One region of the Thioclava sp. GXIMD4215 genome, then DNA from elsewhere that is predicted to be linked to it. Evidence: riboswitches for the same ligand, from Rfam matches in the RefSeq annotation. Region 1 holds a riboswitch; each other region holds the start of a gene.
The links. Region 1 has a riboswitch for cobalamin ahead of WDB86_RS16535 (ABC transporter substrate-binding protein). Riboswitches for the same ligand answer to the same signal wherever they lie in the genome.
Positions count from the first base shown of each region.

Region 2: another riboswitch for cobalamin. It lies ahead of WDB86_RS02655 (DUF1636 family protein); the one in region 1 lies ahead of WDB86_RS16535 (ABC transporter substrate-binding protein).
Region 3: another riboswitch for cobalamin. It lies ahead of WDB86_RS02720 (energy-coupling factor ABC transporter permease); the one in region 1 lies ahead of WDB86_RS16535 (ABC transporter substrate-binding protein).

Region 1 covers NZ_CP149516.1:475,197-485,147, reverse strand. The annotation lists gene WDB86_RS16540 (FUSC family protein) at 1-1,357, opposite strand, end outside; cobalamin riboswitch at 1,605-1,803, shown strand; gene WDB86_RS16535 (ABC transporter substrate-binding protein) at 1,904-2,932, shown strand; gene WDB86_RS16530 (FecCD family ABC transporter permease) at 2,953-3,960, shown strand; gene WDB86_RS16525 (ABC transporter ATP-binding protein) at 3,960-4,721, shown strand; gene WDB86_RS16520 (pseudoazurin) at 4,732-5,166, shown strand; gene WDB86_RS16515 (cytochrome ubiquinol oxidase subunit I) at 5,636-7,078, shown strand; gene WDB86_RS16510 (cytochrome d ubiquinol oxidase subunit II) at 7,094-8,143, shown strand; gene cydD (thiol reductant ABC exporter subunit CydD) at 8,150-9,940, shown strand; gene cydC (thiol reductant ABC exporter subunit CydC) at 9,933-9,951, shown strand, end outside.
Region 2 covers NZ_CP149515.1:551,373-561,323, reverse strand. The annotation lists gene WDB86_RS02675 (precorrin-8X methylmutase) at 1-409, opposite strand, end outside; gene WDB86_RS02670 (precorrin-3B synthase) at 409-1,599, opposite strand; gene cobN (cobaltochelatase subunit CobN) at 1,596-4,856, opposite strand; gene cobW (cobalamin biosynthesis protein CobW) at 4,860-5,903, opposite strand; gene WDB86_RS02655 (DUF1636 family protein) at 5,907-6,275, opposite strand; cobalamin riboswitch at 6,366-6,577, opposite strand; gene cobO (cob(I)yrinic acid a,c-diamide adenosyltransferase) at 6,616-7,254, shown strand; gene WDB86_RS02645 (cobyric acid synthase) at 7,566-9,011, shown strand; gene cobD (threonine-phosphate decarboxylase CobD) at 8,991-9,951, opposite strand, start outside.
Region 3 covers NZ_CP149515.1:562,727-572,677, reverse strand. The annotation lists gene WDB86_RS02745 (ATP-binding protein) at 1-103, opposite strand, end outside; gene WDB86_RS02740 (MBL fold metallo-hydrolase) at 145-1,041, shown strand; tRNA gene WDB86_RS02735 (tRNA-Asn) at 1,112-1,186, shown strand; tRNA gene WDB86_RS02730 (tRNA-Asn) at 1,223-1,297, shown strand; gene cobF (precorrin-6A synthase (deacetylating)) at 2,619-3,383, opposite strand; gene WDB86_RS02720 (energy-coupling factor ABC transporter permease) at 3,502-4,167, opposite strand; cobalamin riboswitch at 4,221-4,440, opposite strand; gene cobA (uroporphyrinogen-III C-methyltransferase) at 4,517-5,251, opposite strand; gene WDB86_RS02710 (cobyrinate a,c-diamide synthase) at 5,248-6,558, opposite strand; gene cobM (precorrin-4 C(11)-methyltransferase) at 6,555-7,340, opposite strand; gene WDB86_RS02700 (cobalamin biosynthesis protein) at 7,337-7,726, opposite strand; gene cbiE (precorrin-6y C5,15-methyltransferase (decarboxylating) subunit CbiE) at 7,723-8,913, opposite strand; gene WDB86_RS02690 (cobalt-precorrin-6A reductase) at 8,912-9,691, shown strand; gene cobJ (precorrin-3B C(17)-methyltransferase) at 9,673-9,951, opposite strand, start outside.

The DNA of each region.
Region 1 (9,951 bases):
GTTGCCCCGGCGACAGGGCCAACAGGCCAGCGGCAAAAAGCCCGCCCGTAATCGAGCCGAGCACCCGTTCCAGCATGCGCGGCCATGTGGTCGAGAGCGCGGGCTGCAGCACCACGATGGTGGCCATCGTGGCCCAGTAGAAATACTTCATCTCCAGCGCCACACAGACCAGATAGGTCACCACCACTGCCACCGTCAGACGCAGGGCATGGCGCAAGGTCGCATCGGGGATCTGCCGCCAGCTGGGGCGCGGTGTGCCGTCCTGCTGCGGCGCGCTGCCCGACAGGCTGTCGCCGCGCAGATGTTCGGCAAAACGCAGGAAGGCTTCGGCCAGATTGCGCACCACGGCCTGACTGCGCGCACCGGCGCGGTCGGCGGCGCGGGCAAGGTCTTCGGCTTCCCAGACCAGCCGCTCGGGATGGGGATGGCGGGTCATGGATTGCATCTGCGCCTCGCTGAGCAGGGCGCCGATACGGGCCAACTGTTCGCGAAGGGGGGCTTCTTCCTCGGGGCTCAACGGATCGCTCAGCATATGGTCAAGGGCAATCATGGACGCAAAGATCCGGTCGGCGCTGCCCAGTTCTGCCATGAACTGAGTATGGCCATTGCCCAGACCAAGGATCGTGCCGCGCGCGCGTTCGATGGCGGCCCGCAGCGCGCGACGGTATTCGGGTTCTGCCGCCCCGAGGATCTCTTCGCGGCCCAGACGTGCGGCCATGGCGCTGTTCATCTCGGCCAGACGGGTGAAGACCGAAGCGATCGCGCGCCGTGCCGGCCCCTGCGAACGCAGTTTCCAGATCCAGAAACTGAACACCAGCGCCCAGATCCCGCCCACGAGGAACGCCCCCGCCAGATGGAGCGAGGCGACCGGATCATTGGGAAACCCGACGGCGACCCCGCCCACCACACAGATGAGCGTGCCCGATTGGGCCCCGCTTGGTCCGAAGATGCCGCCCAATGCCGGCAGGAAGATCAGCGGGATCAGCGTCAGGCTGGCATAAAGCGGGCCAAGCCCCGCGCTGGCCGCACCGAGAAAGGCGGCAAGGGTTCCGGCGGCCACGAAGGCGCCCATTGCGCGGATACGGGTCCGGTCGCGCCCGCCCGGATCGCAGAGGCAGACCCAGAACGCTGCGAATGCCGCCCAAAGCAGCTTCGGCTCGCCGCTGGCGGCGGCGGTCAGCACCATCACCGCAAAGGCCAGCGAGGCGCGCAACCCTTCGGCGACACCAATGAATTCCGGCACCATGCCGATGGAATATCCCTCGAGCCGCCGCGCCATACGGTAGATCAGCGAACGATGGGCGGCGGGAGACGGCGGCCTGCCATTCTCCGGTCCGGTAAAAAGCGGCGAGGCCATGCGCGGAATGCTCCCTTTAGGCTTTAGGCAGTCTTGCTGCCATTTTAGGCTGCAAGCGCGGGGAATTAAATGGGCAAAACTGTCGCGCAGGGACTGGGAGGGTCGGGCTGGCCTTGGTGCAACAGCTGGCGGTTCGGGACGGATTGCGCGCAAGAGCCCCTTGCGGGCGGCTCCTTTCGGCATTTGGCGCCAGAGAGGGGCATCGTGCAGTTGGGGGCTTTGGCCGCTTGACCTCGGGGCGCGGGGGTGACAAACACATCGCGTCGGTATCCGAGAGGATATAATAGGGAATCCGCCCCGTGGGACTACGGGAACCGGAACTGCCCCCGCAACTGTAGGCGAAGAGCCGGACCGGAATCCACTGAGGCAGGCATTGACTGCTTTGGGAAGGGCGGTCTGGCGATGAGGCGCCAGTCAGGAGACCTGCCGACATCGGATTTTCAAACCGGACGGGGTGTGTCGGTGGGTTGTCTCCCTTCGCCCTGCGTGGCGGCGGATCCGTCATCCCATATGGTGCTTTCCGGTCCTTCTGAAGGAATTGGGCATATGAGATTGATTTTACCGGCCGGTCTGGCACTGCTTTTGGGCAGCACGCCGCTTTGGGCGCAAACGCCAGCACAGACGGGGGCTACGCAGTATCCGCTGGTGCTGGAAAATTGCGGCAAACGCCTCACGATCGAGGCGGCACCGGAACGCGCGGTGACGATCGGACAGTCGGCGACCGAGATCCTCTATTCGCTGGGGCTGGCAGGAAAGGTCAAGGGCACCTCGGTGTGGTTCAATCCGGTGCTGCCGCAATTTGCCGATGTCAATGCGACGATCCCGCGTCTGTCCGATAACGATCCCAGTTTCGAGAGTGTTCTGGCGCAGAAGCCGGATCTTGTGGCGGTGCAATATGAATGGCATGTCGGGCCGAGCGGTATTGTCGGCACGCGCGAGATGTTCGACGATGTCGGGGTCAACACCTATATCATGCCCGCCGATTGCGACACCAAGGACAATTCGACCGGTGGCGACGGCACGCGGGTCGGGGCCTTTGCCCCCGAGCAGGTCTATAAAGGGATCACCCAGCTTGCCGAGATTTTCAACGTGCAGCCCGCAGGCCGGACATTGGTATCGGCGTTGCAGGCGACAGAGGCCCAAGCCGTGGCGCGCGCGCAGGCGCTGGACCTGCCCGAAGGTCTGTCGGCCGTTTTCTGGTTCTCCTCGGCGGATCTGGAGCTGGACCCCTATGTGGCCGGTCGTCTTGGTGCGCCGGGCTATATGATGGGTAAACTCGGCATCCGTAATGTGATCGAGTCGGACGAGGAATGGCCTACCGTCGGCTGGGAGACCATTGCCAAAGCGGATCCGGATGTGATCGTGATCGCCAAAATGGACCGGCGCCGCTTCCCCGCCGATGATGTCGCGGCCAAGATGGACTTTCTGAAGACCGACCCTGTGGCAAGCCAGATGAAAGCCGTGCGGGAGGGGCATATCGTGGTGATGGATGCCCATGCGATGAGCGCGACCATGCGCAGCATCTACGGGCTCGACAGCCTGTCGCAAGCGCTTTCGGATATGACCTTCGAATGAGCGCCTCCGCCGCGCCTTGGATGGTCTGGGGGGGCATCGCGCTGGTCCTTGCGGGCACTGTGCTGACAGGGGCGGCCATTGGCGAGACCCGCCTACCGCTGGCCACCGTCTATAAGGTTCTGGCCAATCATCTGTGGCAGGCGGGCTATCCGCTGGACCGCATCGATGCCGGTATCATCTGGAGCTACCGTCTGCCCCGCGCCATTGTCGCCGCCAGTTGCGGGGCGGGGCTGGCCTTGACGGGGGTGGTCTTGCAGGCGCTTTTGCGGAACCCTCTGGCCGATCCCTATCTGATGGGGCTTTCGGCAGGGGCTTCGACCGGTGCGGTGCTTGTCAGCGTGGCGGGTATCGGCGCGGGCGCCGTGTCGATGTCGGCGGGGGCATTGGTCGGGGCGCTGGCCGCCTTCGGGGCGGTGGTGGCGCTGGCCCATGCCATTCCGGGCGGCGGGCGCGGCAATCAGGGGGCGGCGGCCATCATTCTGGCGGGGATCGCGGGGAGCCAGATGTTCAACGCGCTCACCGCCTTCATCATTGCCCGCTCGGCCAATGCCGAACAGGCGCGCGGCATCATGTTCTGGCTGATGGGCAATCTGTCGGGCGTGCGCTGGGAGGACGTGGCCCCGGCGGTCTTTGTGACCTGTCTGGGCGTCGGGCTATGCCTTTGGTACCGGCGTGCACTGGATGCCTTTACCTTCGGTGCCGAGAGCGCGGCCTCGTTGGGGGTGGATATCCGCAGGACGCGCGGCTTGCTGATCACGGTCACAGCGGTGATGGTGGGGGTTCTGGTGGCCAAAGTGGGGGCGATCGGCTTTGTCGGGCTGGTGGTTCCGCATGCGATGCGCTTTCTGGTCGGTACCCGCCACCAGCGCCTTGTGCCGGCCTCGGCGCTGGCGGGGGCGGTGTTTCTGGTGGCGGCGGATATTCTGGCCCGCATCATCGTTCCGGGGCAGGTGCTGCCCATCGGTGTGGTGACGGCGCTGGTCGGGGCACCGGCCTTTGCGCTGATCCTGATGCGGGGCGCGCGCTGATGGTTCTGCATCTCGAGAATGTTTGCGCCAAGGCGCATCGCACGCCGCTGCTGCACGCGATCACCCTGCAACTGGAGCCGGGGGAATGTCTGGGCCTGATCGGCCCGAACGGGTCGGGGAAATCCACCCTGATGCGGCTTATGGCGGGCTTGGGCAAACCCGCCTCGGGCGAGATCCGTTTTGGCGGAGTGCCATTGCACAGGATCTCGGCACGGGCGCGGGCGCAGCAGATCGCCTTTGTCGAACAGCAGGCGGAAACCACCGACCGTCTGCGGGTGCGCGAAGCGGTCGAATTGGGACGCATCCCCTTTCTGTCGCCCTTGCGGGGCTGGACCGCGCAGGACGACGCGCATGTGGCCAAGGCCTTGGCGGCGCTGGATATGCAGGGCATGGAGGACCGTCTCTGGCATAGCCTGTCGGGGGGCGAGAGGCAGCGGGTGCATATCGCGCGGGCATTGGCGCAGACCCCCGAGTTACTGCTTCTGGACGAGCCGACAAACCATCTGGATATCCGCCATCAACTGGCTCTTATGGGCTTGGTGCGGGCATTGCCGGTGACGCGGGTGATCGCGCTGCATGATCTCAATCAGGCGTTCGGCTGCGATAGGGTCGCCTTGCTGGAGCACGGTCGACTGCGCGCGATCGGCCCCCCGTCCGAGGTCCTGACGCTGGACCATCTGCGCGGCTGCTTCGGGGTCGAGGCGCAGCATATCCGCGATCCGGACGGCAGGCCCTTGCTGCATTTTATACAGGCATTATGAGGATAGTATATTGAAATATTGTGCAATTATTGGATGTATCGCGGTGGCGGCGCTGCTGTTGCCCGATGCCGTGATGGCCGAGACCCATGAGGTCAAGATGCTGAACCGCGGCGCGGGAGGGGCAATGGTCTATGAGCCGGATCATCTGACAATCGCCCTTGGCGACAGCGTGCATTTCGTGCCCACACAAAAGGGCCATAACGCGGCTTCGATCAAGGAAATGCTCCCCGAAGGCGCAACCCCGTTTCTGGGGCCGCTCTCGAAAGAAGAGACCGTGCGCTTTGATGTGGCGGGGCGCTATGGCATCAAATGCACGCCGCACTACGCGATGGGAATGGTCATGGTGATCGATGTCGGGGAAACGGTCGACCCCTTGCCCCAGACCCTGCCCGAAACCATTCCGCGCCGCGCCAGAGAGCGTTTCGAGGAGATCCTGTCACGCTAGTCATGGACGGAAAGCGGGATTGGCCCTGACAGGTTGGCTGGCGTCAAGCGGAGGCAATCCGCTTGGCGCTTTTGTGTACGTATGGGGCCTTTGGTTTCTCTGCCGCGAGAGGGATCAGCGCGAAATGGTTAAATTACAGTTAAAACATGAGATGAGGATTTTACCATAGAGCATTGAAACATCTTTATTTTACTGAATTCCCGCCGATTTCCTTCAAGGCGCATATCTGTTCATTTCCTGCATGAAGACCGTCAGGCAAGTTGTTATTAAAAAAATGTAAACCCCGACATGTGCCGCGCGAAAAGATGTATTCAGCATTGGACAATTTGTCCAATGCCGCGCCTTGCGCTGCGGGTTTAGGAACGGGCGCGTCAGTAAATGCGGCGTTGTTTCCTGATATCGGGCATGAGGGCCTTTTTTCCGGCCTCGGCCAAGGGCTATGGGCGCTGCCACAGCAAAAGGCGTTGCGATGCAACCAGATCCACTCAGTGTCCTGATCTCGCGGATGGATTTCGCGCTGATCTCTTCCGTACATATTCTGTTTCCGCCGCTTACGATCGGCCTTGCCATCATCCTGTTCAGTTTCGAACTGGCATGGTTCCGTACCAATGATGAACGCTGGTACCGGCTGTGCCGCTTTTTCGAGAAGCTCTTCATTGTCAATTTCGGCGCGGGCGTGGCCACCGGCGTGACGATGGAAATGGCCTTCGGGATCCTTTACGGGCCGTTTTCACAGGCTGCGGGGCCGTTTTTCGGGCAGGTGCTGGGCTATGAGACCATCACGGCGTTCATGTATGAGGCCGGTTTTATCGGTCTGATGATCTTTGGCTGGGGTAAGATCAGCCGCAAGATGCACCTGTTTGCGACATTCAATGTGGCGCTGTCCTCGACGCTGTCGGCTATGTGGATTCTGGTGGCCAATAGCTGGATGCAGACCCCGACCGGGATCGAGTTCAAGGACGGGATGTTCCATGTCACCGACTGGCTGGCCGCGCTGTTCAATCCCAATGTCTTCGCGGCTTTCCCGCATATGCTGCTGGCGGCGGTCGAGCTGTCTTTGTGTTTTGTGGTGGCGGTCTGCGCATGGTTCGTCTTCAAGCGCCGTGAGGTCCAGCTGTTCATCCGTCCACTGCGTTACAGCCTTGTCGCGTTGGCCGTTGTGGCGGCGGGCCAGATCTATCTGGGCGATCTGCTGGGCGAGAATGTGCTCGAGCATAAACCGGCGGCGCTGGCGGCGATGGAGGGCCAGTATGACACCTATGATGCCGATGGGAACGTCAATACCGCGTGGAACGTCATCGGCTGGCCCAACAAGGAGGGCACCGGTCTGGCATGGTCGATCAAGATCCCGCATGCGCTGTCGCTGATTGAAACCAAAACGTGGAATGGCGCGGTCGAGGGGTTGAATACCTTCCCCGAAGACGAGCGCCCGCCGGTGGTGCTGCCGTTCTACAGCTTCCGGATCATGGTCGCGATTGGCGGGGCCATTCTGGCGGTGGCGCTCTGGGGGGGCTGGCTGAGCTACCGTCGTCAGCTCTGTGCCAGCTATGCGCCGCTTCAGCGCCGCTTCCTGATGGTCTGTATCGCGATGGTTTCGCTACCGTATATCGCGGTCATCGCGGGGTGGTGGACGCGCGAGATCGGGCGTCAGCCGTGGATTGTCTACGGGATGATGCGGGTCGAGGATGGCATGTCGAACCTGTCGGTCGGTCTGGCCAGCTTCTGGTTTGCGGGCTTTGCCATTTTCGAATGCGCCGTGATTGCGGGCACGATCTGGTATCTGCTGAAGGTCTGCCGGAACGGGCCCGACCTGACCAGCCCCGTCGCGGGGGACGGAGAGGAAACGCTGGGCGAGCTGGACCTGCCCGAAGGGCCGCATGCGAAACGTCCCGAATATATCCGTCCGGTTTGAGGGGAGAAAAACGAGATGACCCAACTTGATGACATGCAGTATTTCCTTGCCAATGCCTGGTGGCTTGGTCTGGGGGTTGCGATGCTTCTTTATATCGTGCTGGACGGGGCCGATCTGGGGGCAGGGATTTTCGGGCTTGTGGTGGGCGACCATGACGAGCGCGGCGCGATCATGGCGGCGATGGCGGGCACGTGGGATGCCAACGAGACATGGCTGATCGTGGCGGGCGGCATTCTTTTCGGCACCTTCCCCTTTGTCTATGGCTCGGCGTTCCATTATCTGATGGTGCCTCTGGCCTTCGTGCTCTGGGGGGTGATGTCGCGGGCGGTTGCGATCGAATTCCGCCATCTCGCGTCCGAGAAATGGCAGCGCTTCACCGATTGGGTGTTCGGCCTGTCCAGCCTGACCGTCACCTTCTTCGGCGGCATGAGCGTGGGGGCGGTCCTGCAGGGCTTTCCGCTGGTGCATGAGGCCGGAAAGCTGCCCTATTATGCGGGCGGTGCCTTCAATTTCGTCTCGGCTTTCTCGATCTGGACGGGGATTGCCGCCTGTGTCGCGGTCACGCTTTCGGGGGTGCTTTTCGTGCGGGCGCGTTTTGAGAAAACCGAGCGTATCCGGCAGGATGCGGCCCGCTGGACGGCTGTGATCTTCTGGCTGGCAATCGGCTCTGTGCTGGTCACGCTGGTCTGGAGTGCGGTGCTCTTCGACTGGGCGCGCGACGCGTGGTTCGGGCGGCATTTCTGGGCATGGGGGCTGTTCGGGCTGGCCGCGCTGTGGTGCATCGAGCAGGTCCGCCGCGACACGCTGCGCGACCGTGATCTGGCAGCGATCCTGTGGTATAACGCCGCTGTGCTGATCCTTGGTCTGGGCATGCTGGTCACGCTTCATCCCTGGCTTGTTCCGGGGACGTGGACCATCCGCGACGGGGCAAGCCCGCAGGTGTCGCTGATCACCTTCACCATGACAATGGGGGGCTTTCTGCCGGTCATGATCATGTATAACTGGTACCAGATCTGGGTCTTCCGTGCGCGGATTTCCAAGCTGGTCGCCTACGAGCACCACTGAGCGCGCATGTCTGTGCCCGCCCGCCCGCAAGCCCCGCGTCCCCTGCATGGGGACGCCGTCAGGCCCATCGAAGGCTGGCTGCGCCGTCATGGTCTGGCGGGGCGCAGCGTGGCGGCCCTGTCGGTCTGTGCAGCGGTCGGTTCGGGGGCGATGGTGGTGCTGCAGGCCTATGCGACCGCCCGCATGATTGCGGCGGTGGTGGTGGATGGGGCCGCGCTTTCGTCCTTGCAGGGTGATATATCCTTATTCATCATTTCCATGATGTTACGAGCCATTCTTGATGTTTTGCGTGAAGGGCTGGCCTTCGAGGCAGGGGGCAGGATCCGCGCGCATCTGCGGCGGATCATCCTGCAGCGGATCGGGCATGCGAGGCTGCAGGATCTGCCGCCTTCGGGCGAGGTCGCGGGCATCCTGTCCGAGGGGGTTGAAGCGGTTCAGGACTATTTCGCGGCCTTCCTGCCCCAGCGTCTTGTTGCGGCTCTGATCCCTGTGCTGGTGCTGGTCTGCGTGATCCCCTTCGACTGGGTCACCGCGCTGATCCTTGCGGTGACCGCTCCCGTCATTCCTGTCTTCATGATTGTGGTCGGCAAGGGGGCCGAGGCGCTCAACCGTCGCCAATGGCAGCGCCTGATGGTGATGGGGGCGCATCTGTTCGACCGTATCGCGGGGCTGGTGACCCTGCGCCAGCTTGGCGCGGCGCGACGCGAGGCGGCGCTGGTTGCGGCCATGTCGGAAGGCTATCGCAGCGCCACGATGAAAGTGCTGCGTCTGGCGTTCCTGTCCTCGCTGGTGCTGGAATTCTTTTCGACCATCGCGGTGGCGATGGTGGCGGTCTATGTGGGGTTCCGCCTGTATTACGGCGATCTTACCTTTTTGCCGGGGCTGTTCGCGTTGCTGGTCGCGCCCGAATTCTTCCGTCCGCTGCGCGAGATGGGCCAGCATTATCATGCACGTATGGCGGCCATCGGTGCGGGCGAGGCGATGATGGCGTTGATCGGCCCCGATCAGCCCGCCGCCACAGGGATCGCCGGCACAGGGATCGCCCCGCGCGACTGGCGGATGCTGCGGGTGGAGGCGTTGAGCTTTACCCATGCCGACCGCTCTGCCAGCACCGATGTCGATGGGGACAGCGTGGGGCCGCTCTCCTTCACACTCGAACGCGGGCGGAGCCTTGCGGTGATGGGCGCAAGCGGGGCGGGCAAAACCACCTTGGCGCGGCTGCTTCTGGGGCAAGTCTCGCCTTCCAGCGGGCAGATCCTGCTGGACGGGCAGACGATCGCCGCACAGGACTTGCGGGCGGGTATCGGCTGGCTGCCACAGACGCCGCGCCTGTTTGCGGGCACGCTGGCCGAGAATATCGCGCTTGGCCAGCCCGCCGCGACGCAGGCGCGGATCGAGGCTGCGGCACGGGCCGCGCAGGCGCACGGGTTTATCTCTGCCCTGCCGGAGGGCTATGCCACCCGTCTGGGGGAAGGCGGAGCGGGCCTGTCGGGCGGCCAGATCCGGCGGGTGGCGATGGCGCGGGCCCTGCTTGTCTCGCCCGCGCTTCTGATCCTTGACGAACCGACGGCGGCGCTGGATGCGCAAGGCGCGCAGGCCCTGATGCGCAGCGTTCTGGCGGCCACGCCCGATGCGGCCCGCCTGATCATCACCCATGACCGCGCCTGCGCACAGCTTGCCGATCATCTGATTATGCTGCAGGCGGGCAAGGTGGTCTTTGACGGGCCACCACAGGATCTGCCACAGGATCTGCCTGCGGCCTTCTTCGAGGCACCGAAGGAGGTGCGTGATGTCTGATCTGCGGCGCC
Region 2 (9,951 bases), on a different replicon from region 1:
CATTGCCGATGGCCACCACCGCACCGGCCAGATGCGGGCGCCACAGCTCCAGCGCCGCCGCCGAACGCGTATTGCCCATCGCCTTCGCACGCTCGACGATATCGGGGCTGTGCAAGGTGCAGATCACCTCGTTTTGCGCAGGCAACCGCGCGCGGGTGATGCCTTCCGAGACCATCCGCGCATCACACAGGATCGGGGCCCCCGCCTGAAGGGCGGCGCGGGCAATGCTGGCCATGCCCGGCGAAAATATCACATCGCGTTCCAGCCCCACCAGCCCCGCGGCGTGGATCATCCGCACCACAACCGGTTCTTCATCCGTGTCAAACCGTGCCAGATCGGCCTCGGCACGGATCGTCGCAAAGCTCTCCGCGTAGATTTTGGCCCCGTCGGTTTCGTATAAATGCGGCATTAGTCCCCCGCGCCTTCTCTGATTTCTTTGGTCAATTCGGTTTCACTCAAATGCCCCGCAGCCAGCGCCGAACTCCGGCAGTTCCGGCCAAAGGCCCATCCGCTGGCGGTCGCCACCGCCACCATGTCGCAGTCCTGCGGGTGGGCACAGCCCTTGGTGCAGCCCGAGATATGCAGGTGCCCGCCAGCCGGCAGGCCCTGTCTGGCGATCTTCTGTGCCAGAGGCCGCGTCGGGCTGAGACCCTGCGGGCAGGCAGGCGCGCCCGTGCAGGCAGACATCCGCAGGCGCGGATCATCGGCCCTGGTCACAGCACTGGCAATATGCGGAAATTCACGGGCCTGCTCGACAAGAACCATGCGCCACGGCGTCAGACGCAGCTTGCCATAGCTGGCAATCTCGGCCAGTTCCTCGGCCCTGATCTGCCCGAAGGCCACGCCAAAAAACGCACCCTGTGGCAAAAGCTCCGGAGCGGGGGGCGCCGCCCCCTTCTGTTTGGGGCTTTCGCGCCATGCAGGCGGCAGATCCGCCCCCTGCGCCAGATGCCGGTGCATCCGGCCACGCCCTTCGGTCATGCCGCCGCTGGATAGAAACCATTCGGCCATCTCCAGACAGGCCGCCACAGCCGTTTGCACGGTCACGGGACGTCCGGCGCTGGCCCCGTCCGCACGGCAGATCAACCCCGCCTGCCCGTGTTCGAGCCGGATATCGGCAGAGGCGTCCTGCAACAGGGGCACCTCGCCGCAATCCACCGCAAAGCCGAATTTCGCCGGAAGCGCGGGGCCGTCCTCACCGGCCAGCGCCGCGCTCAGCGCATCGCCAAGCCGCTGGGTCAGATCGCCCATCTGCCAGAAGGGCTGGGTGATGACATTGCGCCGCGTCTCGGCAGCCAGCGAATGATCAAGCAGCCCCAACGGTGCCAGCGCCTTCAGCACGGCCTCGTGATCTTCGGGCCGGATCCCCCGCAGCTGCAGATTGCCGCGCGAGGACAGGTCGATGAGACCGTTGCCGAATTGCGCGGACAGGCCCGCCAGCGCCCCTGCCTGCCCTTTCGTCAGCCGCCCGTACCAAGGCCGGACCCGCACCACCAGCCCGTCGCCCGACAGCATCGGTCTATGGGCACCGGGGCACCACCCCCTGATCTGCGCTGCATTGCCTTGCGGGGCCTGCGGCTGCCCTGTGGCCTGTGTCATTCATCTGCTCCCAAAGCGGTTTGAGCCAGCGCATCCTGAATCGAATTGCGCCGCGTAACCCAGAGGTTAGCATCAGACAAGGCCCGAAACCTATCCCACATCGCCGCCAGTGCCTGCGGATTGTCCTTTTCAAGGAAATCGACCACCTCGCTGCGGCCCAGAGTGGCCTCGAAATAGAGGTCGAACAGATGGCTCGGCACAGCGCGTGACAGATGCGCGAACGCGGCAAGATGATCCAGTGTCGCGGCAATTTCAGCCCCGCCACGAAAGCCGTGCTGCATCATGCTATCGGCCCAATCCGGATTGGCGGCGCGCGCCCGCACCACACGGGCGATTTCTTCCGTCAAGGCACGGGCACGGGGCTGATCGGGACGGGTGGCATCCAGATGGTAGGATTTCGGGGCCGCCTGCCCCAGACGCGCCATTGCTGCCGCAAACCCCGCCTCATGCGCGGCATAATCCGAAGCCACAAGAAGATCCGTCTCGGGCAGATCCTGCAGATGCACGAATGTATCCGCCTCTGCCAGCCGCATCTCGAGTGCCGCACGGGCGGGCATGATATTTCCTTTGGCATCAATCGCATGGGACGAAGCATTCAGCCATGCCTCCCCCGCCATCACGCGCCCCTCATCGGAATAATCCTCAAGCGCCTCTCCCATATTCAACCCGTAAAGACCGGGTTTGGGGCCAAAAACGCGCGGGGTTCTGGCCAGATAGGGATTGTCTTCTGCCGCTTCCTCGCGCTGTGCCAAAGCCTCTGCCGCCAGTTCGAAAAGCTGCGCCAGCCCCGGAAACACGTCACGGAACAACCCTGACACCCGCAAGGTCACATCGATCCGCGGACGGTTGAGCAAGGCCAGCGGCACCAGCTCGAACCCCGAAACCCGTTCGGAATTGCTATCCCAAACCGGTTTGATACCGGCAAGATGCAGCGCCATCGCAAATTCTTCGCCTGCGGTGCGCATCGTGGCCGACCCCCACAGATCGACAACCAGCCCCTGTGGCCAATCCCCGTGATCCTGCAGGTGACGGCGGATCAGCTCTTCGGCCAGCTTGACCCCTTGGGTATAGGCCGCCCGCGACGGCACTGCGCGCGGATCGGTGGTAAAGAGATTGCGCCCCGTCGGCAGCACATCCGCCCGCCCCCGATGCGGACTGCCCGAAGGACCGGGCGGCACGAAACGCCCCGCCAGCGCGCGGATCACCCCTTGCGTCTCCGCCGTGCCGCAGGCACCGGTGCCAAACACATGCAGCCCTTCGGCATATTGGCTTTCCTTGATGTCGCAGACGAACGCATCCAGGCGGGTGATCGCCTCGGCGGCCGAGGCGGCCTCTGCGATCCCCAGATCGGCCTCTACCCCGCGCCCCTGTGCCTCGGCACGGATATCGGCAATAAGGCGGTCGCGGCGGGCGGGGTCCAACCCGTCGGCGGTGGAATATTCATCCATCAACGCCTCCAGCCGCATCAGGCTTTCAGGCATCGCGGTCTGCGCCAAGGGCGGCGGCACATGGCCAATCGTTACAGCGCCGATGCGACGCTTGGCCTGTGCGGCCTCGCCCGGATCATTCACGATAAACGGATAGATGACAGGACAGGCGGCCAGCAGGGCCTCTGGCCAGCAAGCTTCTGATAAGGCGACAGATTTCCCGGGAAGCCATTCAACCGTGCCATGTGCGCCCATATGGAGGACCGCATCGGTCTGGCCACGCAGCCAGAGATAGAAGGCCACATAGGCATGACGTGGCACGCGTGACAGATCGTGATAATCCGTCTCGCGCGAGGCACGATCGGCGCGTTCGGGCTGCAAAGCCACGACCCCCTTACCACAGCGGATCGCCGGAAACCGGAACTGCCCGTTGCGGCAGGCGGGGTCATCCTCGGGGGCACCCCATGCCTCGGCCAGATCATCGCGCAGACTGTCGGGCAGATTGGCCAGCGCCAGCCGGTAGTCATCCAGCGAATAGTGCAGCACGGCATGCTGCAAGACGGCGCCCAGATCGCTGACTTTGGTCAGGGGATATCCCTCTTCCGCAAGCGTCGCCACCAGATGTTCCACCGAGGCCAAGGCATCCAGCCCCACCGCATGGGCAATCTGGTAGCTCTTGCCCGGATAGGTCGAAAGCACGAAGGCCAGACGTTTTTGCGCGGCAGGCATCTGACCGAGCCGATACAGCGCCAGAACCCGTTCGGCAACCTGCGCGACCCGCCCCAGATCGGGGCGATGGGCGAAACGGGAATATTGTAGATCCGGATCGCGTTTGCCGGGGCTTTTGAACGAGATCACGCCACCAAACAGGCGGCCATCCACCTCGGGCAGTACAACATGCATCGCCAGATCCGAAGGGGCGAGACCGCGCTCGGAGGCGGCCCAATCGCGGCGCTGCGCGGTGGAAAGCGCCACCTGCACCACCGGCACATCGGCCTGATCCAAGGGCGAGCCACCTTCGGCACCCTGCGCCGAAAACGCGGTGGCATTGACGACTGCAACCGGTTTGAGCCGCGCAATCTCACCGCGCAGCCAATCCGGCACACCCGCCGCTTTCAGGGAGGGCACAAAGACCCCGAAAGCTGCAAATCCCCGCGCCCGAAGCGCTTCGATCAAGGCATCGACAGGGGCGGTATCGGCCGCCGTCAGATAGGACCGGTAGAAGGTCACAAAGGCCACCGGCCCGGTGTCCTCGGGCGGCGCAATAACGCCCTTTTCGGGCAGGTAGAACCCGTAATCGGGCACCGATTTCAGCCCCGCCACCGGCCCCGCATACAGCCCCGCAGCCAGAGCAAGCTGGGCCAGCGCGGCCTGTGCGGCCACCGCCCCGCCCGCATCGCACAGCGCCTGCAAGCGCCGCAATGTCGAGACCGGCAGCGTGGAAAGCGCATCAAGGCGCGCATCCTCGCGCCCGTCCGCAGGCAGGACCGCCAGTGCGATGCCCTTGCGCCGCGCCAGATCCTGCAGGCAGGCCAGCCCGTAAGGCCAGTAGCTTTCGCCACCAATCAACCGCACAAGCACGCCCTTCGCCCCCGAAAGGGTCTGTTCGACATAGGTATCGACCGAAAGCGGATGTTTCAGCGCGACCAGATTGGCCAGTCGGCAAGAGGGCAGCGGGCTGCCCCCCTGCGCACGTTTCCAGCCTGCCGCGAACGCGCCCAGATCACTATCGGAAAAGGACAGCACCACCAGATCCGCAGGGGCCTGCGCCAGATCCTGCGGCTGATCGGATTGATCAAGCCCGTGAGTTTCGCGAAAGACGACATGCATGATTTAGGCCGATACCAGTCCCAAAGCGGTTTCGATCGCCGCACGGTCGATATGATCATGCTCGGCAATCACCACCAGCTGCGAGGCACGCGGACGGCTGCCCCAAGGCTGGTCGAACTGGCCGCGCAGGCGGGTGCCCACCGCCTGCACCAGATAGCGCATCGGCTTGCCCTTCACCGCCAGATAGCCTTTCATCCGCAGGATATTGAGATCCCCCGCCATCGCGATCATGCGTGCCTCAAGCCCTGCGATATCCTCGATCTCGCCCAGATCCACGACAATCGTGTCGAAATCGTCATGTTCATGGTCGTGGTGGCCGTCATGATGGGACGGGCGCGCCTCAAGGTCGTCTTCCGCCGCCGCATTCAGCCCCAAGATAACCTGCGGGTCGATTTCGCCTTCGGTCATCGGCAGGATCGGCAGCTTGCGCGGGGCCTCGGCCTCGATGACGGCACGGGCTTTTGCCAGCCCCTCTTCGCCCGCCAGATCGGCTTTGGACAGAAGCACGATATCGGCGCAGGCGATCTGGTCCTCGAAGACCTCCGACAGCGGCGTTTCATGATCAAGCGAGGGATCGGCGGCGCGCTGTGCATCGACCGCTCCCAGATCGGGCGCGAACTGGCCGGAGGCGACAGCCTCGGCATCCGCCAGCGCGATCACCCCGTCCACCGTGATCCGCGAACGGATCGCAGGCCAGTCGAAGGCTTTCAGAAGCGGTTTGGGCAGCGCCAACCCCGAGGTCTCGATCAGGATATGGTCGGGGGTTTCAGGCAGCGCCAGTAGGCGTTCGATGGTGGGAATGAATTCATCGGCCACGGTGCAGCAGATGCAGCCATTGGCCAGTTCGAGGATGTTATTCTCGGGGCAGTTTTCATCGGCGCAGGATTTGAGGATATCCCCATCCACCCCTGCGGTGCCGAATTCATTGACCAGCACGGCCAGACGGCGGCCTTGCGGGTTTTGCATCAGATGGCGGATCAGCGTGGTTTTGCCCGCGCCCAGAAACCCTGTGACAACCGTTACCGGAACCTTTGCGAGATTGGTCATTGATCACTCCTGCGGATCATTTTGCGGCGGAATACGCGCAATGGATTGTTTGCGAAAGATTACCGGGCGTGCGCGCCAAGGCACCAGACCATCGGTGGTGTCCTTATAGGCGCGGATCCCGCTAAGGATATCCTCAAGATGCAGATCGGGATCGAGATCGCCATAGACATAGGTCCAACGCTGCGCCCCGCCGGCCAGAATCATCGAACAGGACCGCGTGCAGGCCGAAAGACATTCGGCAGCCCGCACCTTTACGCCCTGCGGCAGGTCGGCGTGCTGCAGCGCCTGATGCAACCGCGTTCCCGGACGCGGATCGGCCTCGTCCCCTGCGCGGCGGCAGGTGGTGCAGATTGTCACGGTTACATCTGTCATATGCTCTCCCTTACAGGGCGCATAGCACTGGCCGAAAGCCGAAACCACCGGTTTCCCCTTCCGTCCGGCCACGACACACCCCGATCGCCCGTTCTCATCCGCGTCTCAGGCAGGTCTCCCGGCTTGCGAAGTCAGGAAGAGAGACTCCTCCTGCCGGTCGCGCCTTCCCGGATGGCTCCAGTGGCATGCGGCCTCTTCGGTCACGGTCGCGGGGGCGGCTGCGCTTGGGACCGTGTCGCACCGTCCCTATCGCATTCCCTTTTCACCTGTCATAGACAGGAACCTGAACGCAGGGCTAAAAGACGTGAGTGCCCCGCCTTTGTCAAGGAAGGAGATCCCGATGCCCGAGACATCGCAAACGACCCCCTCGCCCGAAGATATGGCCGACCGCCATGCCAGCAAGATGGCCAAGAAGAAGGCCGCCCGTGACAAGATCATGGCCACCAAGGAAGGCGAAAAAGGTCTGATCATCGTCAATACCGGCGCAGGTAAGGGCAAATCCTCTGCCGGTTTCGGGATGATCTTGCGCTGTATCGCCCATGAAATGCCCTGCGCTGTCGTGCAGTTCATCAAGGGCGCATGGGATACGGGCGAACGTCGTCTGATCGAAGAGCATTTCTCCAATATCTGCCAGTTCTACGCGATGGGGGAAGGTTTTACCTGGGAAACGCAGGACCGCGCCCGAGATGTCGCGATGGCCAAGCGCGGGTGGGAAAAAGCGAAAGAGCTGATCCGCAATCCGGAAATCCGTTTCGTGCTGCTGGACGAGATCAATATCGCGCTGCGCTATGACTATCTGGATATCGACGAGGTCGTGACCTTCCTGCGCGACGAGAAACCGCCGATGACCCATGTGGCGCTGACGGGGCGCAATGCCAAGGACGCGCTGATCGAGGTCGCCGATCTGGTCACCGAGATGACCTTGGTCAAGCACCCGTTCCGCTCGGGGATCAAGGGCCAGAAAGGCGTGGAATTCTGAACGATCGCGGGCCGTTTTTGCGAAAAGGCTTGCTTGACGCATCGTCCTTTGGAAGCCCTGCCGGACCAGTTTATATGCGGGGCTTTCGGGATGAGGGAAAACAAGGTTATTTTAACGATGTTACGCCATGATGCTCCTGCCACATTCGGCAGGGTCCCGAAGCTGGCAGAAGGTGGGCGCACCGCATTTCCCGAAGCCAGCTGCCACTGTCTTGGTCGAGATGCGGTGCAGTCCCGCCCGTGCTCGGCGGCTTGGGGACGGGGCTGCCCTGGCGCGGCGCAGCGTGACGTGACAGGCCGGAGGGCTGCGTGATGGTGGCGCTGATGATTCAGGGCGCGGGCTCCAATGTCGGCAAATCGATGCTGGTGGCGGGGCTTTGCAGGGCCGCACGGCGGCGCGGGCTGACGGTGGCCCCGTTCAAGCCGCAGAACATGTCCAATAACGCTGCGGTCACGGCGGATGGTGGCGAAATCGGTCGGGCGCAGGCGCTTCAGGCACTGGCATGCGGGCTGGAGCCCGTCACCGATATGAACCCTGTCCTGCTCAAGCCCGAAAGCGAGACGGGATCGCAGGTCGTGGTGCAGGGCCAGCGCCTGACCACCGTGCGTGCGCGGGACTATGCCGCGCTGAAACCGTCCCTGATGGGCGCGGTTCTGGACAGTTTCAACCGTTTGCGCGCCCGCCATGATCTGGTGATCGTCGAGGGCGCGGGCAGCCCTGCCGAGGTCAATCTGCGCGCCAATGACATTGCCAATATGGGCTTTGCCTGTGCCGCGGATGTGCCGGTGGTGCTGGCGGGCGATATTGACCGCGGCGGGGTCATCGCGCAGATCGTGGGCACGCAGGCCGTTCTGTCCGCGCAGGATGCGGCGCAGATTGCCGGCTTCCTGATCAACAAGTTCCGCGGAGATCCACGGCTTTTCGATGAGGGCTATCGGCTGATCGAGACACGTACCGGATGGCGCGGGTTCGGCGTTCTGCCGTGGTTTGCCGAGGCCGGTCGCCTCCCTGCCGAGGATGCGCTGGACCTGCCGAAAGTCTCGCAAGGGGCGGGGCTGAAAGTGGTCTGTCTGGGGCTGTCGCGCATTGCCAATTTCGATGATCTCGACCCCCTGATGCAGGAGCCTTCGGTTCAGGTCTCGATCCTGCGGGCCGGTCAGGCCCTACCCGGAGACACCGATCTGGTGATTCTGCCCGGATCGAAATCGACGCGCGGCGATCTGGCCTTCCTGCGCGCGCAAGGCTGGGATATCGACCTGCAGGCTCATCTGCGGCGCGGCGGGCATATTCTGGGGATTTGCGGGGGATACCAGATGCTTGGCCGCAGCATTCAGGACCCGCACGGGCTGGAAGGGCCTGCGGGCACCGAGGCGGGGCTGGGCTTTCTGGAGGTCGATACGCAGATGGTGGCGCAAAAGCGCCTGACCCGCGTCAGCGCCCGTCATGCCGCCTCGGGCGCGATGTTTTCCGGCTATGAAATCCATATCGGGCGCAGTGATGGCCCCGATAGGGCGCGCCCCTTTGCCTATGTCGAGGGCACGCCCGAGGGGGCGATATCGGCGGATGGACGGGTCAGCGGCAGCTATCTGCACGGGATGTTCGGTGATGACGGGTTCCGCAGCGCATGGCTGCGCGCGCTGGGGGCACAGTCTAGCGGCATGAATCACGGCGCGCTGGTCGAGGCGACGCTTGACCGGCTTGCCGACCATCTGGAAGCGCATCTGGATGTGGCGGGGCTACTGGCCCTCGCCCGTTAGGACCGCCTCCAGCCGTGCCCATTCCTGCGCGGAACCGGGCAGGCCCAGCCTGATCCAGCGCGGATGCCACGGGAAAATCCGGCTCCAGATGCGGGCACACGCGAGGCGGGTCTGCGCGCCTGTGGCATCGGGGGTCTCGTATAGCCGGAACAGTTCGGCCCCGCCCGCCCATTGCCAGCCCGCGCGCTGTGCGAGGCTGTCCATACGGATGACATCCTCATGCAGCCGCGCGCAGGTCTGTTGCTGCCAGCGGGTATCGGCCAGCGCCTGCTGCCCGATCGCCAGCGCCGCACCGCAAACCGGCCACGGACCCGCCATCTGCCGGATCTGCGCAATCTGGGCCTCTGCCCCCAGCACGAAACCCAAGCGCAGCCCGGCCAGACCGTAGAATTTCCCGAAGGACCGCAGCACGAACAGATCCGGCGCACCAAGATGGGCCACCACTGACAGATCGGGGCGCGGATCGGCAAAGCTTTCATCGACCACCAGCGCGCCGACCTCCTGACGCAGCGCCAGCAATGTCGTGGCGGGATGGCTCTGCCCGTCGGGGTTGTTGGGGTTGACCACAACCGCCAGATCGGCCCCGTGCAGCTCTGCGATCGTGGTGACCTCCTGCACCTCCCAGCCCGCCTGTCGCAGGCTGGCAGCATGTTCGTTATAGGTAGGGCCAAGCACCCGCGCCCGTTTCGGCCCGCCGATGATATGCGGCAGGGTCTGGATGGCGGCCTGCGCACCGGCCAGCGCGGCAATCGCGGCCTCTTTCAGGCCATAGGTCCGGCGCGCCACGGCCAGAAGGCCCTCCATCGCGCTGCGCGTCGGCAGATCGGTATAGGCCTGCGACGGCAGCGCGAGCACGGGATAAGGCACGCGATTGATGCCGGTCGAGAGATCGATCCAGTCATCGCCCCCGAATATGGCCATCGCCTGATCGAGATTTCCG
Region 3 (9,951 bases), on a different replicon from region 1:
TAGATACCACAAGCTGGATCGTAACGATCGGCAGCAGGAGGATCAGCGCGCCGCGACCATAGAGCCCGCGCGGCATCATTTGTTTCAGCCACTGGAATTTCATGCCAAAACCGTAGCGAGCAGCCGCAGAAAGGGAAAGCCAAGATGCCGTGTTCCGACGAAAATAATGGCACCACGGGAGCCTATGGCATCCGCCACGTGCTGGCCCCCAATCCCTCGCCGATGACACAGAACGGCACCAACAGCTATCTGCTGGGGCAAGGCGATGTGGCGGTGATCGATCCGGGGCCGCTGGATGAGGCCCATCTTGCGGCGATTCTGGCGGCGCTGGGTCCGGATGAGCGGATCACCCATATTCTGGTGACCCATGCCCATCTTGATCATAGCGCCGGTGCCAGGGCGCTTGCCGCGAAAACGGGCGCGGCCACCTATGGATTCGGGGCGCCCCAAGCGGGTCGAAGCGCTTTGATGCAGCGATTGGCCGAGGAAGGCCAGCTTGGAGGGGGCGAAGGTATCGATCATGACTTCCTACCCGACCACAATCTGGCAGATGGGGCGCAGATCACTGTGGGCGGGGCAAGAATCACCGCCCATCACACACCGGGTCATTTCAGCAACCATCTGAGTTTCGAATTCGGCACGACGGTGTTTAGCGGTGATGTCGTCATGGGCTGGACCTCGACGGTGATCTCTCCCCCCGATGGCGATCTGGCCTCCTATTTCGCCGCGCTCGACCGGCTCGAGTCACTTGCCCCGCACCAGCTTCTGGCCGGACATGGCGCGCCAATCCTTGCCCCGCGCAAACGGATCGGCCAGTTGCGCGCCCATCGCCTTGCCCGCCATGCCCAGATTACCGAGGCCACACACGCAGACCCCGTCTGCGCCACAACGCTCGCGCGGCAGATCTATGGCGATCTGCCCCCCCGCATCCTGCAAGCCGCAACCCGGAATTGTCTGGCCCATCTCATTGACATGATGGAAAAAGATGAGCTTTCGGTGGCAGGTCCCATCACCGATCAGGCGATTTTTCAACGAAGATGAATTTCTGCCAAAAAAACGTCATTTAGCCTCTTGCATGCCCGAAAACCCGTCGCTATACAGCGCCACATGTTCCGGCGTAGCTCAGCGGTAGAGCAGTTGACTGTTAATCAATTGGTCGTAGGTTCGATCCCTACCGCCGGAGCCAACATCCCGTCATCTGGGTCAAGATGAAATACCGTGTTCCGGCGTAGCTCAGCGGTAGAGCAGTTGACTGTTAATCAATTGGTCGTAGGTTCGATCCCTACCGCCGGAGCCATTCTTTCAAGAATGAATTATAAAACAGAGTGTTAGAAAATTTTCTTCACTCTCTTTTTCATTAATTCGACCTCTGTGCCCACGCATGCGTCCCTTTCGTCCGCTATTGGCAATAGCAATGCGTGGTGTCTCACTATCGTAAAACTGGACTCTCACAATCTGGATGGCGCCCGAAACTCGTGCGAAGAAAAGAGGATCCGAGGTCCGCGAGAGGCTGATGGTAATCCGCTGCAATACGCCGACCGTCGACATGAACTCTTGGCCTGCGACACTGATCACGCCCGCAGCGTCACAGGCCGTGATGACTTCGACAGTGTCAACAGTGTCATAGACTTCGCAGAATATCATAACGACAGGATCAGTCGTGGTGGAACGGGTCCACATAGGCACCAAGGCGAAGCTGCCGAATGCCTACCCTGCACACTCACGTCAGGTCAGTAGGTTTCGTAAGCAGCACCGTCATCATACCCGTTACTGCCGACAATCGCATCAGCAGTTGCGATAACGCCCGTCAGGCACTTCGACATGACATAGGAGACGATGTGCTTTCGACGGGAGCGGACACCCCGCTGCCATCCGTCGTACACCCGCCCGTGAAACTGTCACCGACAGACATCACCTTGCACCGACAGGCCACCAGTAGCGTACGGTCTTTGCGAGGGTGAATTTCACGGGGGGCTTCTTAAGGGGGATTGGGGCAATTCGGGGAAGCGCACAAACCGCCGCCGAGGAGCTCGGAAGCCGAACGGGCTCAAAGCGGATGTTCGCCCTCGGCGGTCAGAGCGCAAAGGACGGCGGGACCTGCACTAGCAGAAGGCGGGGGATCGGCCCTGTTATGGTTGGAAAAAGAAATCCAATATGTTTTGATCAGTATATTGGGTATATTTATCCCCTTAGCACAACTACGTGTAATTGTCTTATGATATCTCCGCATATCGCCTGCGCGCAAATGCGGATTGTGCGTTAGGCAGATCAATTTATAAAACGGCCTAGCTTACGAAAGTAGGCTGAAAGCGTAACGAGTTTCCTTTTAATCCGGATACTGTTCGAAAATCCGGTTGCTTGGCTTCGGGATCGGCTCCGCTCGTTCCAGAAGTGGATGCCCTTTCGATGACGCGGCCAAGTACAGTGGCGTGTTTTACGAGTGCAGGTTCTCAGGGTTCGTACCGTTGGGCCAGTCGGTCCGCGGTATCGACCTTTTCCTGATCCTTCCGATATGCGTCCTTCAGATATGCGGTGTCGAGCGCGGTTCGAGCGTGGCCCATGCCAGGCAGGGACCATGCGCCTATCGCCCGGGGGCGATAGTTTCCCGCCTTTCTGCCTCAGGCGCTGTGCCGTGTTTTGCGCATCAGATAGATATCCATGATCCAGCCGTGGGTTCTGCGGGCCTCGGCGCGGGTCTTCATGATCTGCGGTGCCATGCGCGAGAGCGGGCCGCTCAGGCGGATTTCTTCTTTCATACCGGCATAGGCGGACCACCAGATCTCGAGACCTTCCGGGTCGAGAGCCTCGAAGGCTCCGCCCTGATCCAGCATTACGACAACTGTCCCGATGCCTTCGGGCCAGCCCTCCTGGCGCAGCTTGCGTCCGGTGGTGATGGCCACGGCCGCGCCGATTTCGTTCAGCGGGATCGCGTGGCCCGCAGTCATCGCCTGTATCGCGGTGATCCCGGGCACAACGCTCAGCTCGAGCGGGGTAGCGCGCGCCACCCTTTCGGCAATGCGCAGGGTGCTGTCGTAAAGCGACGGATCGCCCCAGACCAGAAACCCCGCGCGCCCGCCTTTTGGCAAGGCCGCGTGCAATTCGCGCTCCCAGATGCGGGCAATGTCGTCATGCCAGTCATCGACCCTGCGACGGTAATCGGGTTGGGCGGGGTCGCGCACCGGCAACCGGAATTCGCGCAACTGTGGCCCCTGCGTGCCGGTGACCCTGGCACAGATCGCGCGGCGCGCTTCGGCCAGATCGTCTTTCCCGGGGCCCTTGAGCGGGATCAGGATCACATCGCAGGCCCTGATCGCGTCAATGGCCTGCAAGGTCAGATGGTCAGGATTACCGGCCCCGATCCCGATCAGCGACAGATGGAACATCCTACTCCCCCGAAAGATGAAAAGCGCGCCCCTTGCGGAACGCGCCTTGTCTTTAACAGGTTGGAACGGGGCTCACCAGTTCTTCGCCCCGTTTCTTCCGCGAAACCGTCGCGCGGCCTCAGGCGGTATAGACCCGCGAAAGCACGAAACGGTTGCGCCCGATCGCCTTGGCACCGGCCAGAACGGCCAGATCGATCAGCGGCTCCAGCAGGATCACCGACATATAGGCAATGCCGAAGGTCGCCACATTTGCCAAAGACGCCGCCGAGACGCCCTCGCCATAAAGGACCCAGAACGCGACCCAGGCGACAACGCCCCCCTGATAGGCGGTCGAAAGTGCCAGCGCCTGACGATAGGTGATATCGGCATAGGCCGTGTGAGGCGCGATGAGACGTTTGGCCAGTGCCGAAAGCGCAAAAAGCGGGACCAGCAGCGTGGTGACGTTCATGAAATATTGCGGCAGATCGAAGGGGGCAAAGAACAGCCCCTGCAGCAGCAGCCCCATTGCCAGACCGATGGCCGCCGGCACAAGGCCCAAAGTCAGGAACAGCGTCGAGCCCAGAATCAGGTGGACTTCGGACACGCCGACCGCGTGATGCGGAAAGACTTCGAAAAACACGAAAACGGCAGCGGTGGCCGCAACGGCGCGTGCAAGCGTGACCGGCAGGTCGCCAAGATGGAGGGTTTTGATCGCCTCGCGGGTGACATAGGTGGCCGCGCCTGCGGCGGTGGCATAGCTCAGAAACAGTTTGGCGCCCGTAACGACGCCCGGTTCGATATGCATAGCGGTATCTCCCTGCCGTCGACCCCGACGGCGTGATTGATGGAACAGACAGGGCTTGCGCCCCGACGCACGGCAGGTCTCCTGACTTGCGGTTCATCGCCATCGCGCCGCCTTCCCCCGATTTCGGACCGGAGTGGCTGTCAGGCGCGGACTCGCCGCTTACAGTTGCGGGGGCAGTTCCGGATTTGGCGCCTGATGGCTACACCGCACCGGATTCCCTTTTCATCCGGCAACACCTCTTGGCTGCCGGAAACCGTCTCTCCGGTTTTGAATAAGCAAAGGGCTCAGGTCAATAAGACCTAAGCCCCGAGCGAAAATTTTTTCTCTATAGCTGTCTCGGATTCGCGTCTCAGGCGGGGGCAAGCGCCCCGTAAAAGATCAATGCCGGTTTTTGCGACACGGCTCCGGCGGATAGTTCCGCCGTTATCTTGGCCGCCAGCGCGCGCATCGTGCCGCGCCAGATCACCTCGTCTGGATGGGAAATCGATTCGGCCATCAGCGCCGGAGTGTCCAGATCCAGCCCCGCCTCGGCCAGCCGCTCGGACAGCGCAACAAAGGTCCGGCGTGCCATATAGACCGCCGTAACGGCCTGTGGATCGGCCAGCGCGGCCATATTCATCTCGTCGGGCAGCGCCCCCGTGACATCATGGCCGGTGACAAATTGCAGCCGCCGCGCCGTCAACCGCCGTGTCAGCGGGATTTGCGCCGCCGCTGCCGCCGAAGAGGCCGCCGTCACCCCGGGAACGATCTCGAAGGCGATCCCCGCCGCACGGCAGGCGGCCAGTTCTTCTTCCAGCCGCCCGAAAATACCGCAATCGCCGGATTTCAGCCGCACCACCTTGCCGCCGCTGCGGGCATGGTCGACCAGAAGGCGGCTGACATGGTCCTGTTTCGGCGAGGGGCGCCCTGCCCGCTTGCCAACGCCGATCAGGTCACAATCGGGGCGTGCAAGATCAAGGATCGGTCCGGCAGAGAGATCATCGAACAGGATGGCGTCGGCCTGCCGGATACGGTCGGCGGCGCGCAGGGTCAAAAGCTCCGGATCCCCCGGACCCGACGAGACGAAACTGACGAAACCGCTCATGCGACCTCCGAAATCAGGTGAAAGAATGTCCCGCTGACATAGCCCCTGCGCGAGCCGGTTTCCACCACCGATGCACCCGCCGCATCCACCACCTCGGCCAAAGGCAGATCGGGTTGCGCGAGGATGGTCGAGAAATGGAACTCGTGCCCGCGCAGCTTTTGGCCTGCCGCCAGACCGGGGATGGGCGCGGCCAAGGTGGCCAGCCGGTAGCCCAGATGCATCTTGCGCGCCGCATAGGATGTCTCGAGCCCCAGCAATCCTGCCATCTGGTGGCGGTGCCCGTCCTTATCGACAAGCCCTTGCCCCAACACCATATAGCCGCCGCATTCGCCATGCACGGGGCGGGTTCCGGCCAAGGCCGTCAGACCCGCCAGAAAACGCCCGTTCGCAGCCAGACGCCCTGCATGCAATTCGGGATAACCACCGGGCAGCCAGACGCAATCGGCGCTTGGGTCGGGGGCCTCATCCGCCAGCGGCGAGAAGGGCATGATCTCGGCCCCTGCGGCGCGCCATCCTGTTACAAGATGCGGATAGAGAAAGGAAAATGCCTGATCCTGCGCAAGCGCGATGCGTTGTCCGGGCGGGGGAACGGGGCGTCCGGCCCCTGCGGGACATTGCGTCGGTGCGGCCAGTTCACGGATCTGCGCCAGATCCAGATGGGCGGTCACCAGATCAGCCATCGCGTCAATCTGTGTCTCAAGCTCGGGGCGCTCGCTGGCCTGAACCAGCCCCAGATGGCGCGAGGGCATTTCAAGCCCCCTGACCCGCGGCAGGCAGCCCAGACAGGGCACAGCCGCTGCGGCCAGACCCTCGCGCACCATCGCCTCGTGACGCGGGCTGGCCACGCGGTTGACCACCACGCCCGCCACCCGCACATCGGCGCGCAGCCGTGCAAAGCCCAAGGCCACCGCGCCGACCGATTGTGCCTGGCCGGATGCATCGATCACCAGCACCACGGGCCAGCCTGTCAGCGCCGACAGATCCGCCGCCGTCCCGCGCGCCGTAGCCCCGATCGCGGCGACCCCGTCAAACAACCCCATCGCGCCTTCCGCGATCACCAGATCGGCCCCCTGCGCAGTGGCGATGATCTGCCCCATCAGCCCCGTCGGCATCGCCCAGCTGTCAAGATTGGCCGAGGCCATGCCCGAGGCCGCATGATGAAAGCCCGGATCGATGTAATCCGGCCCCGCCTTGAACGGGCGGACCACCACGCCCGCCCGCCGGAAGGCGCGGAGCAAGCCCAATGTCAGCGTGGTTTTGCCAGTGCCCGATCCGGTGGCCGAGACGATCAGCCCGTCGGGGATCATTCCTGCCCCTCCGGAAAGCGCGGCGCGGTGCCCACGGGGCGGTAGCGGCGGTCGTAATCGCCCGCGTAAAGGCAGCTCTCGGCAAAGCCTTCCTGCGCAAGGCTCCGCCCCACCAGAATAAGTGCCGTGCGCCCGCGCAGCCCGTCACTGGCGGCAATCACCTCGCCCAGATGCGAGCGCAGGATCTGCTGGTCGGGCCAGCTTGCGCGCCAGACCACGGCCACCGGACAATCCGCCCCGTAAAACGGGGTCAGCCGCGCGACGACCTCGTCAAGCACATGCACCGACAGATGGATCGCCAAGGTCGCGCCGCTGCGTGCAAAGGTTTCCAGCGTCTCGTTTTCCGGCATGGGCGAGGCGCGGCCCGAGGTGCGCGTCAGCACCAGCGATTGCGCGACACCGGGCAGGGTCAGTTCGGTTTCAAGTGCCGCCGCCGCCGCCGCAAAGCTGGGCACGCCGGGGCAGATCTCGTAGGGGATGGCCTCGGCACGCAGACGGCGCAGCTGTTCGCCCATCGCCGACCAGATCGACAGATCCCCCGAATGAAGCCGCGCCACATCCTGCCCGGCCTGATGCGCCTTACGGAGTTCGGCGATGATCTCGTCCAGTGACAGCGGAGCGGTATTGATGATCCGCGCGCCGCTCGGGCAATGCGCCAGCAGCGCCTCGGGCACCAGCGATCCGGCATAGAGGCAGACCGGACAGGCGGCAATCAGATCGCGCCCGCGCAAGGTAATCAGGTCGGCGGCCCCCGGGCCCGCGCCGATGAAATAAACGGTCATTCCTTCTTCTCTCCCTTCAGGCTGTCGGCAAGGGCGGTCGTCATTGTGCCGCAGGGCGAGATAGCCCTTGGCTGCACGATCCGCGCCTCCGGCCCTGCCGCCACAAGCGCCAGTGCCTCGGCCACCGAGCCGGTGCCGAACCTCTCGGCCACGCGGGCCGAATATGTGGGGGTCGCAACCCCGTTCAAACGGCTGCGCGCAATCAGGCAGACCGGCAAACCAGCGGCTTGCACGGCCTGAAGCACGGTCTGAAGCGCGGGATGATCGGCCTTATCCGCAAGGATCGCCAGCATATCGGGCGCAGCTTCGCGGGCGGCATCAAGAAGCGCCGCGAGGGCCGCGCTTTCGGCACGCGATTGCAGCCCCACTCCCAGCACCCGCGTCATCTGATGGCACTCCATTGCAGGATCGGTCGTGCCCTGTTCCAGCCACGCATGCGCCCCAGCGGTGCCTCTTCGGCCAGTTCGACCCGCAGCAGATGCCCGCCACATTCGGCCTGAAGCGCCAGATACAGCGCCTCGCTTTCCAGCGTCACCGCATTGCCCACCAGACGTGTGCCTGCGGGTATCCGCGCCCAAAGCGCTTCGAACCCTTCGCGCGACAGCCCGCCGCCGATAAAAACGGCATCGGGGGCGGCAGATGGCAGGGTCTGGGGCCACTGCCCTTCATGGATATCGATACGGTGCTCGACACCGAATTGCGCGGCGTTCTGTCCAATCTGCGCCAGCCTGTCCGGGCGCGGCTCCAGCGCGCTGGCCTGCCCGCCTGCCAAAGCCCATTCCACCGAGATAGAGCCACATCCCGCCCCCAGATCCCAGAGCCTTTCGCCCATACGCGGGGCCAGCGCCGAAAGCGTCAGCGCCCGAACGGGGCGTTTGGTGATCTGGCCGTGATGGGTGAAAAGATCATCGGGCAGGCCGAAGCCACGCGGCAGGCCCCGCCCGCCCGCAACGGCAATCGCCACCAGAACCGGTGCGCCGAAATGACCTGCCACCTGATCGGCGCGCATCCGGTGACGGCGCTCTCTCGGCCCCCCCAGCGCCTCGAAGACCGTCAGCTCCGACGCCCCGAAGCCCAAGCCCGTCAGATAGGCCCCGAGGTCGGGCACCTGTGCACCGCCGCGCAACGTCACGACCAGCTTCGCGCCCTGCTGCAAATCCGCGCGCATGCGGGCCAGCGGGGCGGCATGCAGACCGAAGCTTGTCACCTCTTCCAGCCGCCAGCCCAGCCGCGCCGCAGCCCATGACACCGACGAGACCGCCGGATGGCAGATCCAGTCCTGCGGCGACAGATGGCGCACCAGAGATCCGCCCGCCCCGTGCCAGAACGGATCGCCCGACGCCAGAACCACCACCTCCAGATCTGCGGGCCGTCCCTCGCGCAGCGCTAGAACGGGGGCCAGATCGAAGGGGATCGGCCACGCGCGCCCGCGCGCCCCCGCCCCCACCAACTCCAGATGGCGCGGCCCGCCGAAAATGACCGCCGCGCGTGCCAGAATTTCGCGGCTTGCATCCGACAGTCCCGCTGGTCCATCCTCGCCCAAACCGATTATGTGCAGCCAAGGCTTACCCATGTCCCGTATCCTTCTTCTGGGTGGCACCACCGAAGCCGCTGAAATGGCGCGCCTTCTGGCTGTTTCGGGCCAGAGCGCGGTGTATTCCTATGCCGGTCGCACCCGCGCGCCGGTGGCGCAGCCGCTGCCGCTTCGGGTGGGCGGATTTGGCGGTATCGAAGGGCTGCGCCACTATCTGCGGCACGAGACCATCACCCATGTCATCGACGCGACCCATCCTTTTGCCGCGCAGATGAGCCGCCACGCCCTGCATGCCTGTGCGGCAGAATCTGTGCAACTGTGCAGCTTCGAGCGGCTGCCCTGGCAGGCGGGGCCGCGCGACCGCTGGCGATCCGTGCCCGATATGGAAGCCGCCGCCGCCGCGCTGCCTGCCACGCCCGGCCGCATTTTTCTGGCGATCGGACGGCAGAACCTTGCGGTTTTCGCTGGGGCGCCCCAGCATCATTACCTGCTGCGTCTTGTCGATCCGCCCACAGATCCGCTGCCGCTGCCCGATGCGCAGGTCGTGCTGGCACGCGGACCGTTCGAGACGGCGCAGGATCTGGCTCTGATGTCCAAGCATTGCATCACGCTTGTGGTGGCCAAAAACGCCGGAGGACGCGGGGCGGAAGCCAAAATCGAGGCGGCCCGCCAGTTGCAGATTCCGGTGATCATGATCGAACGCCCCACACTTGCAGGGCGCCGGATCTTCCATCACGCCGATGACGTTCTGGGCTGGCTTGAAAGCACCGGTGCAGGGGCCGCGGGAGATCATGGCGTTCAGGATGCCTCGGGATAAGAGCGCGGCGTATAGGTGAACCGCCCGACCTGCCGTGTTTCGGCGGTGCCCAGAATCACGACGGTGCGCATATCGGCCATGTCTTCACGGGCCTGCCCCAGAGACACCGTCACAATCCGTTCGTCAGGGCGCGAGACATTGCGCGCAAAGGAAACCGGCACCGTTGCGGGCAACTCTTCGCGCAGGATCGCCAAAGCCTGACCGAACTGGTGCGGGCGCGAGGCCGAACGCGGATTGTAGAAGCCCATCGAAAATCCGGC